4 regions of the Clostridioides sp. LIBA-7602 genome follow, and region 2 is predicted to be linked to each of the others. Evidence: riboswitches for the same ligand, from Rfam matches in the RefSeq annotation. Region 2 holds a riboswitch; each other region holds the start of a gene.
The links. A riboswitch is a leader RNA that binds a small molecule or an ion and turns the genes downstream of it on or off. The one in region 2 is predicted to bind S-adenosylmethionine.
Positions count from the first base shown of each region.

Region 1 (4,154 bases), 1.4 Mb from region 2:
AAAAATACTAATACTCGCTCCATTTAAGTTAGTATATTTTATATGTTAGACTATGATAGTTCTAGAAAAGTTTTTATACTTTTATACTTAACCTAATTTCCAACTATTATACATTTTATCAGAAACAAAAAAAATGTGCATCCAAAAAATATGGCACCTTAGAAAACAGGTACCATATTTTAATAACTATTTTATTTTAATTACTTCATGTGTAAAGTACAAACTAAATTTCATAAATTTATTCTAATATTAACTTATCTCAGATTTATTTTCCTTATACCCACTGGTTTTAGTAATTCTTCTATAAAGCATACATAGTAAAATCAAAATTCCCATGTAACCTGTATACGGATATAGTGTTCCTACTAGCTTATCAAATGGCAATAGACCTCCTATACATGCTAGTATACTTACTACTATTGTTATCATTCTAAATTTAGGATGGTCATCCTCTACAAATCTATTAGTTACTGACCATAATAGTGGTACAGCTGTAGTGTATATTCCTAATAAAAGAACTACTGAGAATAAAATACCTATTATTGGAGATATCTTATCAGCTAAATAAAGTGCTGGTATCTCTTTTGTATATATATTTCCTATGTCTGAAAGTAATGCTAAATTCATCATTATAGCTGCTGCCATAAGAGCTACTCCACCTATTATACCACCCCACACAGCATCTTTCTTATTTACTGCAGAAGAACCCATTCCTGTCAAGAATGTTATTACTATTATTACATTATAACAAGTATAAAGCACACCTGAGAAATACCCACTTGATGTAGCAGTTTTAATGTTTAGACTATCAACCATAGCTCCAGCATTTGGTAAAGCATCAATATTACTACACAAACTAATAGCTCCTACTAAAAGTGTAAATATTATTATTATAGGACCTATATTACCTAGTATTTTAGAAAGCCTTGTCAAACCTAAAGAAACAGTTATTAGGGAAACGATTGCCATACCAATCCTACCTACATATGGATTTAATCCATAGTACTCTGATAATGTAGCTCCTGCTCCTGCAATCATTATTACTAATGTTCCAAATAAAAATAGTGGTCCAAACCATTCAAAGAATGTGCCAAGATATTTTCCACAGTATACTTGATAAATCTTTATTGGCTCCTTAAGCTTCAATTCTCTTCCTTTATCTATAACTTCTGCTCCAAACCATGAAAATAATACCATAGATATTATTCCACCTATAATACCAGCATATCCATAAAACGTAAAAAATTGCAGTATTTCTTGACCAGTTGCAAATCCAGAGCCTATTACAGTAGCCACATAAGCTCCAGCAAAACTTATAACAGTTTTAACATTTATCTTGCCTGACATACATTACTCCCCCCTAATTAAAATAATTTTTTAAGTGTAAGTTTATTAAGATTATATTAGACGTATTATTGTGATATTTCAATATATTTTTAATAATTTAACAGTAGTTAACACATTCTTAACCAGTTTTTAACATATATCCTATAATATGTATCAATTTGCCATAATATTATAAAACAAAATACACTAATCTAATTAAATACTGTTTGTTTATTATATGATGAGAAATTTACATTTATTAAAAATATTTAATCTACAATAAAAAAACTGTTAGAAAGTAATCTTAAAATTACATTCTAACAGTCTCTTAGTTAAAAATTATTCACCTAGAGCATCTTTTCTTAATTGCTCAACTTTGTCAATTTTTTCCCAAGGTAAATCTATATCAGTTCTACCAAAGTGACCATAAGCAGCAACTTTTTTGTAAAGTGGCTTTCTTAAATCTAAGTCTCTTATTATAGCTCCTGGTCTTAAATCAAAGTGTTTATTTACTAATTCAACAAGTTTTTCTTCTGAAACTTTACCTGTCCCAAAAGTATCTATAAATATAGACAGTGGTCTAGCTATACCTATAGCATATGCAAGTTCTATCTCACATTTATCTGCAAGGCCAGCTGCAACAATATTTTTCGCAACATATCTAGCTGCATAAGCAGCAGATCTATCAACTTTTGTAGGGTCTTTTCCTGAGAAAGCTCCTCCACCATGTCTAGAATATCCACCATAAGTATCTATTATTATTTTTCTTCCTGTAAGACCTGTATCTCCTTGAGGTCCTCCTATAACAAATCTTCCTGTTGGATTTATATAAATTTTAGTTTCTTCATCAAGTAATTCAGCTGGTATAACCTCTTTAATAACATGATTAATTATATCTTCTCTTATTTTATCATTTGATACTGTTTCACAATGTTGAGCTGATATAAGAACTGTATGTACTCTTACAGCTTTATTTCCTTCATATTCAACAGTAACTTGAGTTTTTCCATCTGGTCTTAAATAATCAACTAAACCTGTCTTTCTAACTTCTGTAAGTCTTCTTGATAATTTATGAGCCAAAGATATTGGAAGTGGCATTAATTCTGGAGTCTCATTGCATGCAAATCCAAACATTATACCTTGGTCTCCAGCTCCAACTTTTTCTATTTCTTCTTCTATCTCTTCTCCAGTCTTGCTTTCTAGACCTTCATCAACTCCCATAGCTATATCTCCAGATTGCTCATCTATAGAAGTTATAACTGCACAAGTATCACAGTCAAATCCATATTTTGCTCTTGTATATCCAATCTCTCTTACTGTTTCTCTTACCAGTTTAGGAATATCTACATAAGCAGATGTACTTATTTCTCCTGCTACTAAAACTAATCCAGTTGTAACTGTAGTTTCACAAGCTACTCTAGATTGTGGGTCTTTTTCTAATAATGCATCTAATATTGAATCTGATATTTGGTCACATATCTTATCAGGATGTCCTTCTGTAACTGATTCTGACGTAAATAAATGTCTTGCCATTTTTATTCCCCCTTATACATTCTTAATTTTTATTATAGGTTTTACCTTATTTTTAATTTTAGAAATTTTACTCAAAATAAAAAACCTCTCCTTTATAAGAAGAGGTTAATAATCGTAATTGTATACTAATTAACTGACCTCATCTTTCAAGACTTTTGTCTTGTAGGAATTAGCACCTTTTCCCATTTGGGTGGTTGCTGGGCTTCACAGGGCCTATCCCTCAGCCGCTCTTGATAAGGTAATCAAGATTTAAGTTTTGTTTTACTTTACTAGCTTACTATTTTTTTAAAATTTTGTCAAGATTTTTAGTCATATTTTTCCCATACCTTTTTTTGTAAGACAAATAAAATATTATCTCTATCTGAAATTTAAAGTTAGGTCTTTTTACTGTTTTTTATTCATATATTTTTTTGAAGGGGGTGTTCCTATTGTATTTAGCTAAAGTAAATTACAGCGATGATGATGTTATACAGATGCTAAGTTCAGTTCTAAAAACTATAATTAATGAAAATACGATTGTTGTTTGCATAGGAACAGACAGGGCTATAGGTGATACTTTAGGCCCTTTAGTTGGAACAATACTTAAGAACAGTAAATTTAAATACCCCGTTTACGGTACACTAGATAACCCTATTCACGCCTTAAACATATATGAGTCTTTAGATACTATAAAAAATACACATATGCAAGGTAACTTCTTGGCTATAGATGCTTGCTTGGGGTCGCAGAGTAACATAGGTAATATACAAATTAGAGAAGGACCTATCCTGCCCGGAAAAGGTGTTGGCAAAAAACTACCTCAAATAGGAAATTATTCTATAGTGGGAATTGTAGATAAAATTGATGAAAACAATAGACTTTCATTTAATAATATACGTCTTAGCTTTATATTGGACTTAGCTGAAACAATAGCTTTAGCTTTATTAGTATCCACCTAAGTCCAATGTGAAGTAACCGATAAAATTCTTTATATAAAAAGGTAGATATTTTAGAGTATCTGATTAAATACTCCAAATTATCTACCTTTTTACTCTTATGTTGTTAGTTTTTACTTTTCAACCAAAGCAAACATTAATTCACCTTTACAGACAAGCTCTTCACCAACATATGCTTTAGCATCTGCCTTAGCTATATTTCTTCTAAGAGTTGTCATTTCAACTTCCATAGTTAATGTATCTCCTGGTCTTACTTCTCTCTTAATTCTAACTTTATCTATACCTGCAAATACACCTAATTTTCCTTTATTTTCCTCTACAGACATCATTGCAACTCCACACACTTGTGCCAAAGCCTCT
Region 1 is NZ_CP196991.1:177,998-182,151, reverse strand. It holds gene ACTG45_RS01215 (YkvI family membrane protein) at 250-1,347, opposite strand; gene metK (methionine adenosyltransferase) at 1,666-2,859, opposite strand; SAM riboswitch class I at 2,996-3,099, opposite strand; gene yyaC (spore protease YyaC) at 3,288-3,797, shown strand; gene fabZ (3-hydroxyacyl-ACP dehydratase FabZ) at 3,908-4,154, opposite strand, start outside.
Region 1: another riboswitch for S-adenosylmethionine. It lies ahead of metK (methionine adenosyltransferase); the one in region 2 lies ahead of ACTG45_RS07755 (methionine ABC transporter ATP-binding protein).

Region 2 (4,154 bases):
TAATGGCTTTGCAACTTCCAATATCTTTGCATGTGGATTTGATGAAGCTCCTACTAGTATTTTCTTATCCTCTTTGTTTGAACAACCTACTGCTGATATTGCTATTGCTGATACCAATGCTACTGATAATAATTTTTTTAATTTCATTTTTTACTCCCCCTCTTTAAAATGTTTATGATTAAGTTATTTTAGTTTCTTGTAAGCTAGATTTCCTATACCTTGTATTATCTGAACTAATATTACAAGTGCTATTACTGTATACACCATTACTGCTGTATCAAATCTTTGATATCCATAAATAAGTGCTATATTACCTAATCCTCCAGCTCCTACTGCACCTGCCATAGCTGTATATCCAAGTATAGATATTATTGATAATGTAATTCCAGATACTATTGAAGGCATGGCTTCCTTTATCATAACTTTAAATACTATTTGTCTCTTTGTAGCTCCAAAAGATCTTGCAGCTTCTATCAATCCTTTATCAACTTCATTTAGTGAACTTTCTATAATTCTAGCGATAAATGGTGCTGCACCAATAGTTATAGGCACTATTGCAGCAGTTTCTCCTATACTTGTTCCAACGATTAATCTAGTTATTGGAATCATTGCAACTATAAGTATCATGAATGGGAAACTTCTAAATATATTTACTATAAACCCTAAAGCACTATTTATTGTGCTATTTGGTTTTAATCCATCTGGTTTTGTAACCACTAATATGATTGCTAGTATAAATCCTAATATTGTTGCCACTATAGTTGGTATTATAACCATATACAAAGTTTGTAACAATGCATTTGGAAATAGTGTTGTCAAAAAGTCGATTAAACTATTCATTTATCATTTCCTCCCATCTTATGCCCTTACTAGTTAGATATTGTTTTACTTGTTCTCCACTTTTATCTGAAACATTTATGATAAGTGAGCCTAAAATATCTTCTTTGAATTGCTCTAATTTACCGAATATTATAGAAACATCTATATTTAGTTCTCTTGCCATAGTTGTAATAATAGCTTCATTAGAAATATCTTTAGGGAATAGTATCTTTATATTTGTTCCCTTTGGTAAGATTATACTTTCTTCACCGATTAATTTTCTAAGTCCTTTAGTATTTCTTAAGAAAATTTCTTCTGTATCTCCCACCTCTAAAACTTCTCCATTTTCCATTATTGCTACTCTTCCACAAATCTGTTTTATAACTTCCATTTGATGAGTTACAACTATTATTGTTATTCCTAGTTTTTTATTTATATCTTCAAGTAATGAAAGAATTGATTTTGTAGTATTTGGGTCTAATGCTGAAGTTGCTTCGTCACAAAGAAGTACTTGTGGATTTAGTGCCAAAGCTCTAGCAATTGCAACTCTCTGTTTTTGACCACCACTTAGATTTCTAGGTTTATCATTTTTCTTTTCAGATATTCCAACTACTTCTAATAACTCTAAAACTCTTTTCTTGATTTCTGATTTTGTATATCCAAAACATTCTAATGGCAATGCTACATTATCAAATACAGTTCTTCTCTCAAGTAATGAAAAGTGTTGAAAAATCATACCTAACTCTTTTCTTAAATCTCTCATCTGCTTTTCATTTAATGACTTTACTTCCTTATCAGAAACAAGTACATTACCTTCTTGATATTCTTCCAGTCCATTTATGCATCTAAGTAGTGTTGATTTACCTGCACCACTATGACCTATTATTCCAAAAATTTCTCCAGATTCTATTTCAATATTTACATCTTTAAGCACTTGAATCTTTCCATAATACTTATTAACATTTTTTATGCTAATCATAAAATTTCCTCCCCATATATTCTGCTCAGTTTTTATGTTTATCCTAGCTTATGTCTTTTAATTTGTATCTAACAAAATAAAAGCCTGAGTATAAACTCAGGCTTAGAAAGCTATTTATACTCATCTATCAACTATATTAGTTGCAGGATTTAGCACCAATGTATATAAAATATACTGGTTGCCGGGTTTCAAAGGGCCAGTCCCTCCACCACTCTTGATAAGACGTTATTTAATTTAATTTGATTATCATTTGTTGCTATGTTATATATGATATATTCATTAATAATATTTGTCAATGAATTTATTTAAATTTCTTATTTTTTATTACTTTTAGTGAAAAATAAATATCTATTTTTTATTGATTTTATAGCTTACAAACCCCTGTATTTTCAAATGACTTAAAGGCAATGATGATTACATAACTCTAACACCTTAGACTTTATTAAAGATTTAAGTTGCACATATTCTATTATTGTAGTATTTTTTGCAAAAGACAACAAATACTCAGCTCCCCAATTCAGAGTATATTTTGGTATATGCATATCTATATAACCACGATTAGACAAAACTTTTAACCCTCTTGCCAGTAAAAATTCTTTTAAACGTTCAGTGGCAATGTCACTTGTGACAAACTATATGGAAATGTTATATATACTTCCACTAGTGGGAATGTGGATATAAAATCTGCTGTTGGTTCAGGAAATTATAAATCCAATAATTCTGGTAATTTAAATATCGAATATACTAAAGTAATTAATAATCTTTCATTCTTTAATAAAAATGACAAGATTAATATTATACTTCCTAAAGATTTAGAGTTAGAATTTATAGCAAAAACAAAAAATAGCTTAATTCCAATCAATTTTCAAAAATATATTATTATTGAGAAAAAGACAGCAAAATGTAGAATTCGTAGTCATCCTAATATAGAAATTAATGTTGAAAGCAAGATTGGAAATATTAAGGTTACAAAATGATAGTGCTTATATTTTATGATGAAAAATATCAATGTCTTCTTAGATATCATACCAATTTGCTAATATTATTGAGGAATTAAGATATTCGACTTAATTATTGTATTGGATTTTGATATAAAAAAATACGAAGCCCAAGAAAGATAATATCTTCAGGGCTTCTATATGTTTTAAAACTTTTTCATTTTATAATTAGGTATTTGTTATATTATTTTTTATTATTTCCTGTTATTCCTAGTCTATCATTCATATCTTTTATCATTTTTCTAAAACCACTACCTATATCATTCCCAACATCTTCTGTTCCATGAACTAGTTTCATAAAGTCATTTTGACCTTTTTTCATATCTTCATCAGATACATTGTCTAATTTTTTTATTCTTTCATCTATATCTTTTACTAATCTTTCACCTTCAGTTATTAATTCATCATTCATTTTCTTTAATTCTGTATCTTCTGTTTTACCATCTTTTTTAAGAGATGTTACAAATGATTGTATTTTATCTCTACTATCTTTATATGCAGCCTTTACATCATTTAAGTATTTTTCATTTCCTGGATATTCTTTATCCTTAAACTGATTGTTTATGCTTTCTGGAGTATCATAAATAGAGTATCTATTTAAACCTGCTATATAATCGTTATAACTTGTTGAATAATAATTCATATAACCTTCATTGTTATTTACTGATTCATTGGGATTTTTTCCTGCATTCTCACTTGGTTCTTCTGTTTTTTTAGTACATGCAGTCATTCCTATAGCTAATACTAACGCTAGTCCTACAAATAAAGTTCTTTTTAATTTCATTTTTATTATCCTCCTAGATGTTTTGTATTACAAAAAAATTTAATATATTTCTTTCTTAATTTAGTATTTCTATATTTTTATTTTTTATTTACTAAAATTAAACAAGTTATAATTTATTTTTTTGGAAATTATAATAAATAAGCAACTAAATGAAAAAAATATAATTTTATTGTTGATATTGATTATCATTCATAGTATAATTTAATTAATTGATATTAATTTTCATTTGAAGGAGGTTATCTTTTATGTCTTGTTGTAATTCACAATTTTGTTGTAAAAATAAAATTGAATCATCATATATAAAATGGCTTTTAGAAGTTTTAGGTCCAGTTTTTTTAGGTTCTAAACCTGCTGAAATAATAAATATTTCATTTACTGATGTAAATAGAGAGGAAAAGATTAGTGACATTTACAAATATCTATATAAATGTAAAAAAATAGATTTTATAGTTATTGATAAAAAGAAAAAAGGATTAAAAATCTTATTTGTAAACAAAAATGCATTATCAGAAAGATTAAAATGTAAAAAAACAGTAAATTTTTTAAAATTTCTAGGATATAAACAAAATACGAA
Region 2 is NZ_CP196991.1:1,614,469-1,618,622, reverse strand. It holds gene ACTG45_RS07765 (MetQ/NlpA family ABC transporter substrate-binding protein) at 1-147, opposite strand, end outside; gene ACTG45_RS07760 (methionine ABC transporter permease) at 184-840, opposite strand; gene ACTG45_RS07755 (methionine ABC transporter ATP-binding protein) at 833-1,798, opposite strand; SAM riboswitch class I at 1,916-2,022, opposite strand; gene ACTG45_RS07750 (hypothetical protein) at 2,197-2,364, opposite strand; gene ACTG45_RS07745 (DUF4097 family beta strand repeat-containing protein) at 2,446-2,775, shown strand; gene ACTG45_RS07740 (hypothetical protein) at 2,981-3,580, opposite strand; gene ACTG45_RS07735 (DUF3793 family protein) at 3,826-4,154, shown strand, end outside.

Region 3 (4,154 bases), 360 kb from region 2:
TGATTTTATTTTTGAACAAATAAAAGAATATTATATGGATATAATTGATAAAATTGGTGAAAAATATAATATAAAGATTTCTTTAAACTCAAATGCTACATTAAAACACAATAAAACTAATGTTATTTTCGATAAAATAGTTGACAATAAAATGTAAATATTTTATAATTAATAATTGTAATGCCGCACAGTAAAGGTCTAAATCTTCAAATGAAGTACCTTGTACTGGCGAGTTTGAGGCCGAGGAGGTGTATTTAATGTACGCTATAGTAAAGACTGGTGGGAAGCAATATAAAGTTTCTGAAGGTGATGTATTATTCGTTGAAAAATTAGAAGCTAACGCAGGTGATGTTGTTACTTTAAACGAAGTATTAGCTTGCTCTAAAGATGGAGAATTAAAATTAGGTTCTCCAGTAGTAGAAGGAGCATCTGTTCAAGCTAAAGTTGTTGAACAAGGTAAGGCTAAGAAAGTTATAGTTTTCAAGTATAAAGCAAAAAAAGATTACAGAAGAAAACAAGGACATCGTCAATCATACACTAAGATAGTTGTAGAAAAAATAAACGCTTAGTTGTTGGTTAAGTTATGATAAAAGTAAAATATTATTATAATGATGATTTCTTGATACAAGGTTTTTGTTTAAAGGGACATGCTGATTTTGCTGAAATAGGCTATGATATAGTGTGTGCTGCAGTTACATCTAATGCTATTGCAGTTATAAATTCTTTAGACAAATTACAAAAGATTGAATTTGAAAAAGTAGTAGGAGAAGAAGGTCATATAGAATGTATAGTTAAAGATATACATATAAAAGATGCACAATTATTACTAAATCACTTTCAATTAGCGGTTGAAGAAATTAAACGGGAATACCCAAAAAATATAAAAATTTTAAAAAAGTAGGGGGTGACTCCATATGTTAAACATGAATTTACAATTATTAGCATCTAAAAAAGGGGTAGGTTCTTCTAAAAATGGTAGAGATTCTATATCTAAAAGATTAGGTGTTAAGAGATTCGATGGGCAATTAGTAACTGCTGGAAGTATAATAGTTAGACAAAGAGGAACTAAAATACATCCAGGAACTAATGTTGGAAAAGGTAGCGATGATACTTTATTTGCATTAGTTGATGGTACTGTTAAATTCGAAAGAAAAGACAAGAAGAGAAAAAAAGTTAGTATATATCCAGTAGCAATAGCTGAGTAATATACATAAAAGGAGTGTTGAGGCACTCCTTTTTCTTATAGTACTGATGAATTTATAATAGTGTTTTTGGTAATGCTAATTAAAAGTTTTTAATTAAGTAGGTGAAGAATTTGTTTATAGATAAGGCAAGAATATTTGTTAAGGCTGGAAATGGTGGAAATGGTTCGGTAGCATTTAGAAGAGAAAAATATGTTCCAGCTGGTGGACCAGATGGCGGAGATGGTGGTCGTGGAGCAAGCATCATATTTGAAGTTGATTTGGGTCTTAGAACTCTAATGGACTTTAAGTACCAAAAAAAATATCAAGCTCAAAATGGTGGCGACGGAAGCAAAGGTAAAAGAGCTGGTAAAAATGGAGAGAACCTAGTATTAAAAGTACCAGCAGGTACAGTAATAAGAGATGAGGCTACAGGTCTTGTATTGGCAGATTTAAAGAAAGAAGGAGATATAGCTGTAGTTGCAAAAGGTGGTATAGGTGGTAAAGGTAACCAACACTTTGCAAATGCAGTAAGACAAGCTCCAGCTTTTGCAAAATCTGGTACAGATGGAGAAGAAAGATGGGTAACTCTTGAACTTAAAATGATAGCAGATGTAGGTCTTTTAGGATTTCCTAATGTAGGTAAATCAACATTTCTATCAGTGGTAACTAAGGCTAAACCCAAAATTGCAAACTATCATTTTACAACACTAACACCAAATCTAGGTGTCGTTCAAACTAAGTTTGGAGATAGTTTTGTACTTGCAGACATACCTGGAATTATAGAGGGTGCTTCTGAAGGTATAGGATTAGGGCATGAATTCCTAAGACATGTAGAGAGAACAAAGGTATTGATACATATTGTAGATATATCTGGACTAGAGGGTAGAGACCCTATTGAAGATTTTGACAAGATAAATGACGAACTTAGATTGTACAATGAAAAGCTTTCAAAGAGACCACAAGTTGTTGTTGCAAATAAGTTTGATATACTAGAAGATGAAAGTAAGTTTGATACATTTAAGAATGAGTTAGAAGGCAGAGGATATACAGTATTTAAAATATCTGCAGCAACTCGTCAAGGAATAGATGATGTAATAGCCTATGTCTCTAAACTTTTAAAAGAAGTAGAAGATGTGGAACTAGTTTCAGAAGAAGAAATGTACAGACCAGAACTTGATATTGGTACTGAAGAAGAATTGAGTATAGATATTGAAGATGGTGTGTATGTAGTTACAGGTAAAGCACTTAGAAGAATAATGTATTCTGTAAATTTTGATGATATGGAATCTCTTCAATATTTCCAAAAAGCTATGGAAAGTCAAGGTGTGTTTGATAGACTTAGAGAAATGGGAATAGAGGATGGAGATGTAGTTAGAATTTACGAATTGGAATTTGAATTTTACAATTAATTTTAGTATAGGATTATAGAGGTGAGGATATGTTAAAAGGAAAACAAAGAGCGTATTTAAGATCTTTGGCAAATACTTTAAAACCTACTACACAAATTGGTAAAGAAGGTGTCACAGAAAGTTTCTTAGAGCAATTAGATGATATGTTAAGAGTTAGAGAATTAGTAAAAGTTACTATACTAGAAAATGCAGGTCTTGATGCTAAAGAAACTGCTAATGCAGTATGTGAAGCTTTAAGAGCTGAATTTGTGCAAGCTATTGGTTTTAAATTTACTATTTATAAGAGAAATGTTGAGGAACCTAAGATACTTTTCCCAGGACATGAACAGGCAAAAGCCAAGGTTAAAAATAATAATGTTACAAAAAAAGGTAAACCAACTAAAAGAGCAGCTAGATAATAGTATATATTCTTTTAGTAAAATAAGTTAAAAAAATAGTGACAATTGGCAAAAATTGTATTATACTATTAAACATAAATTTAAATTAGCAATCTTATCAAGAGAGGCAGAGGGACTGGCCCTATGAAGCCCGGCAACCAGTATATTTTATTATACATTGGTGCTAAATCCTGCAGCAGTTATGCTGAAAGATGAGTATAAACCCGTCATATGGCTTGAGTTTATACTCAAGCTTTTTTAATTAGTATATTTATACATATAAATAATTTAATATAATCAAAATGATGGGGGTATGTAACAGTGAAGATAGCAATATTAGGGTATGGAACAGTAGGAAGTGGATTAATTGATTTAATAGAAAATAATACTTCAAAAAGAGATATAGAAATAGTTGGAATTTTAGTTAAAAATAAAGAGAAACATAAGTCTAAAAAGTATTTTGATAAGATAACAACAGATATAGAAGATATATTTGATAAGGATATTGATATACTAGTTGAAGTAATTGGAGGATTGAATCCAGCTTTTGATTATGTAACAAGAGCATTAAATAAAAAAATACATGTAGTAACAGCCAATAAAGACTTGCTTGCAGAGAGAGGTAGCGACCTTATAGAATTAGCCAATTTAAATGATGTTAGCATTAAATTTGAAGCATCTGTAGCAGGTGGTATTCCAGTTTTAAAGCCATTGATAGAATCATTAGAAGGTAATAATATAAAGAGTATAAATGCTATTTTGAATGGAACTTGTAATTTTATATTATCAAAGATGTATGATGAAAATCTACCGTATGATGTAGCTTTAAAACAAGCACAAGAATTGGGATTTGCAGAAGTTAACCCAGATGCAGATGTTTTAGGATATGATAGTGCTAGAAAACTATCTATATTATCTACTTTATCTTATGGAAAAATAGTATATTGGAAAGATTTATTATTAGAAGGAATAACTTCAATAGATGAAAAAGATATAGAATACGCAAAAAAATTAAATTGTAAGATAAAATTAGTTGCTAGAAGTAAGTATGAATCAGGAGAAGTAAGTGGGTTTGTTAGACCAGCATTGGTTGATAATGATAATATGCTTTCAAAAATAGATAATGAGTTTAATGTAGTGATTCTAGTAGGTGATTCAGTAGGTGAACTTTCTTTTGTGGGTAA
Region 3 is NZ_CP196991.1:1,250,918-1,255,071, forward strand. It holds gene ACTG45_RS06000 (Rne/Rng family ribonuclease) at 1-157, shown strand, start outside; gene rplU (50S ribosomal protein L21) at 258-569, shown strand; gene ACTG45_RS06010 (ribosomal-processing cysteine protease Prp) at 584-901, shown strand; gene rpmA (50S ribosomal protein L27) at 915-1,205, shown strand; gene obgE (GTPase ObgE) at 1,316-2,593, shown strand; gene ACTG45_RS06025 (YhbY family RNA-binding protein) at 2,623-2,991, shown strand; SAM riboswitch class I at 3,083-3,189, shown strand; gene ACTG45_RS06030 (homoserine dehydrogenase) at 3,292-4,154, shown strand, end outside.
Region 3: another riboswitch for S-adenosylmethionine. It lies ahead of ACTG45_RS06030 (homoserine dehydrogenase); the one in region 2 lies ahead of ACTG45_RS07755 (methionine ABC transporter ATP-binding protein).

Region 4 (4,154 bases), 390 kb from region 2:
TCATTTAAAATATCATTTATAGTAGTTTTTGAATATCCTTTAGTGCAAAAAAGCATTTCAGATGTATCTAATATTTCAGCTTTTCGTTCTTCAGGGTCTTTTACTATTCTCATATGTTTTCTCCTTTCATTAGACCGTCAGTCGGTTTAGTATTATTATATAAAACTACTACTATAATGTCAAATTTTTTAAAAATAATAAGGTATAAAGAATCATTAAGATTATCTTTATACCTATAGCTTTCTATATCTTATTTAATTAGTTTTTATATACTATCCTAAATTTATTGTAGTAGATAATTTTTTATCCAATTTCTAAACAATAACTCAGAATGTTTCTTCCATTTGACTGTTGGCTCTTTTGAAGGGTCATTATTAATATAATAGTTTTGAGGTATTGATATTTCATCGCCCCTATCTATATCTCTCTTATATTCCTTATCAAGAGTGTACTTATCGTATTCACCATGTCCCATTACAAATACATCTCTTGAATTTGTAATTATATAAGGACCAGCTTCTTTAGAATGACTTACAATACTCAATTCTTTATTATTTTTTAGAGCTTCAGTATTTATAGTAGTATGTCTTGAATGTGGAGCAAAAAATTCTTTTTCAAATCCATCTACTATTTTACTATTTTTATCTACTTTATGCTTAAATACTCCAAAACATTTTTGACTTAATGGAAGTTTTTTTACATTGTAGTATTTGTAAAGACTTGCTTGAGCCGCCCAACATATATATAATGTAGATTTAGTTTTTCTTTTAGAATAATCCATGATTTCTTCTAGTTCATTCCAATAATCAACTTCTTCAAACTCCATTTGTTCAACTGGAGCTCCTGTTATTATAAAGCCATCAAAGTACTCTTCTTTAGCTTCATCAAATGTTTTATAAAAATCCTTAACATATTCATTGCATACTCTTTTACTTTCTCTTGTTGAGATTTTAATAAATTCCACAGATACATTGAATCCTGTTTTGTCTATCCTTCTAAGTAAATCTAATTCTGTATCCATCTTTATAGGCATTAAATTCAATATAGCTATCTTTGTATCTATACTTTTTTCATATTTTAATTCTTTATTAAAATCTTCTTTGTAAATTACATCTATTCCTTCATCCAATAATTTATTAATAACAGGTAATCCTTTTGGTAGTATTAAAGCCATATCTTTTCACTTCTCTTTCTCTTAGAAATTTAAAGCTTGATTTAAATCAGCTATTAAATCCTCTACATTTTCTATTCCAACGGATAATCTTATTAGTGAAGGTAATACTCCAGATGCAATCAATTGTTCTTCTGTTAATTGTCTATGAGTAGTTGAAGCTGGATGTATAACGCATGTTCTTACATCTGAAACATGTGTAACTAAAGATGCTATCTGTAATTTCTCCACAAATTTCTTGGCATTTTCTAGCCCACCTCTTACTCCAAATGATAAAACTCCACTACATCCTTTTGATAGATATTTTTTCGCATTCTCATAATACTTGTTATCTTCAAGTCCTGGATAGTTAATCCAATCTACATTTTCGTGTTTTTCTAAAAATTTGGCTATTTTAAGTGCATTTTCACTATGTCTCTCCATTCTAAGGTGAAGTGTTTCAACATTTAAATTAGTAAGATATGCATTAAATGGACTTAAACAATTTCCATAATCTCTAAGTAGTTGAACTCGTGCCTTAGTTGCATATGCAGCATTTCCAAATTTTTGAGTATAACTTATTCCATGATATGTTGGGTCTGGTTCAACCAACTCTGGAAACTTCCCATTATCCCAGTTAAAGTTTCCTCCATCTACTATAATTCCTCCAACACTTGAAGCATGGCCATCTAAATACTTTGTAGTAGAATGAGTAACTATGTTTGCTCCATATTTTAGAGGATTACAAAGCACTGGTGATGCTAGTGAATTATCGACTATAAATGGAACATTCACTCTCTTAGCTACATTTGCTATTTTTTCAAAATCTATAACTTCAAGAGTTGGATTTGCAAGTGTTTCTGCAAACACAACTTTAGTGTTTTCATTTGCAAGTGCTACTATTTCATCCTCACTTGAGTCTAAGTCAAATGATATCAAATCTATTCCAAATTTTTTAAGACTAGGTCCTAATAAATTGAATGTTCCTCCATATACTTTTGAAGAACAAAGTATACTATCTCCTGATTTACATATATTTAAAACTGCTAACATATTTGCAGATTGACCTGATGACACAGCCACAGAAGATACTCCTCCTTCTAGTAGACTTATCTTTTCTTCAAAAGCTTGAATAGTAGGATTGCTTATTCTTGAATATATATGTCCATCAACTTTTAAGTCAAATAGTTCAGCAAGTTGGTCTATACTACTATATTTAAAAGTTGTACTTTGATATAAAGGTAAAACTCTTGGTTCTCCATTTCCTGGTTTGTAATTTCCTTGCACACATATTGTCTCTTTATTATACATTTTTGTATCCCCCTTAGATTTTAGTAAAAAATTAAACTATTTATCAGATGAGATTTAAAATAAATAAAGCCTGAGTATATAACTCAGGCTCTGTATAAGCTTAATTATACTCATCTCTCAGCTTTCGCCGCAGGATTTAGCACCAATGTATATAAATATACTGGTTGCCGGGTTTCATAGGGCCAGTCCCTCCACCTCTCTGGATAAGATTTATTTAATTTTTCTATGTTTTATATCTTATATATTTTTCCTAATTTTGTCAACTATTTTTTTAAAAATTTTCTTTTAATAAATTTTCCAACCTCTACTTGAACTACAGACATTATGGCTAAACTAATTGTTATAAGCCATTCTGAACCATTTAAAATAGTTAAATTGAATGCATTTCTAAAAACAGGTACAAATAGTATTACTGCTATTAGTAACGCAGAAGTTAAAAATGAAATTAAAAGAAATGGATTCTTACCATTATTTTTGTTAAACATGGAATCTGTATTTGAACGTTGGCTAAAAGCTCTTAACATTTGTGAAAATGCTAATACACAAAATGCCATTGTTTGACCTACAGCATGATTTTCTATATTAAGACCAATTTTATATGCTAAAATAGTCATTATTGCCACAAATATACCTTGAGTAGCTACTCTTTGTATAAGGTTCTTTTCAAATAAGGTAGTTGATTTTACTGGTTGGTGCTTCATTATATTTCTACTTGGTGGGTCAACTCCAAGCGCAAGGGCTGGAAGTGTAGCAGTTGCAAGGTTTACCCACAAAATATGAACTGCTAGAAGTGGAGTATCCCAATTTAATAATATTGCAACAAACAATGTAAGTATCTCTGCTATATTACCAACAAGTAAGAATTGTATAACTTTCTGTATATTTCTATATACACGTCTACCTTCTTTTATTGCATAAGCAATCGTTGTAAAGCTATCATCCATTAAAATCATATCAGAAGAATTTTTTGCAACGTCTGTACCACTTATACCCATAGCTATACCAATATCAGCAGATTTTAAGGCAGGAGAATCGTTTACTCCATCTCCAGTCATTGCTGGTACTTCTCCAATTCTTTTTAGAGATTGTATAATTCTAAGTTTATCAAATGGGGACACACGTGCAAATACTGTAGCTTTTTTAACAGCTTCATCTAGTTCATCATCACTTAAATTATCAAGTTCATCACCAGATATAACAGTATTTCCTTCATTCCATATTCCTAATTCATGAGCTATTGTTGTGGCAGTAACTTTATGGTCACCTGTTATCATTATGGTTCTTATACCTGCTTCTTTACAAGTATTTACTGCATCAATTACCTCAGTTCTTGGAGGGTCAATCATACCAACCATACCTATAAATGTCAAATCATATTCTATGTTTTCATTATCTTCTTTTGGTATAGATGAAATCTCACGCTTCGCAAAACCAAGTACACGCAATGCATCTTTAGACATAGTAAGACATAATTCGTGTATATTCTTTTTATCCACTTCAGTAATATTTCTTTCACCTTTTGATGTTAATATTTTAGTACATAAGTCAAGAATTTCATCTACTGCACCTTTAGTATAAGCAGTAATCTTTCCATCTATATTATGAACAGTTGTCATACATTTTCTATCAGAATCAAAAGGCTGTTCAAATACACGTGGATATTCTTCTTCAAGAGCTTCTTGATCTATTCCAA
Region 4 is NZ_CP196991.1:2,004,099-2,008,252, reverse strand. It holds gene ACTG45_RS09570 (TetR/AcrR family transcriptional regulator) at 1-113, opposite strand, end outside; gene ACTG45_RS09565 (homoserine O-succinyltransferase) at 284-1,174, opposite strand; gene ACTG45_RS09560 (O-acetylhomoserine aminocarboxypropyltransferase/cysteine synthase family protein) at 1,196-2,461, opposite strand; SAM riboswitch class I at 2,569-2,671, opposite strand; gene ACTG45_RS09555 (cation-translocating P-type ATPase) at 2,725-4,154, opposite strand, start outside.
Region 4: another riboswitch for S-adenosylmethionine. It lies ahead of ACTG45_RS09560 (O-acetylhomoserine aminocarboxypropyltransferase/cysteine synthase family protein); the one in region 2 lies ahead of ACTG45_RS07755 (methionine ABC transporter ATP-binding protein).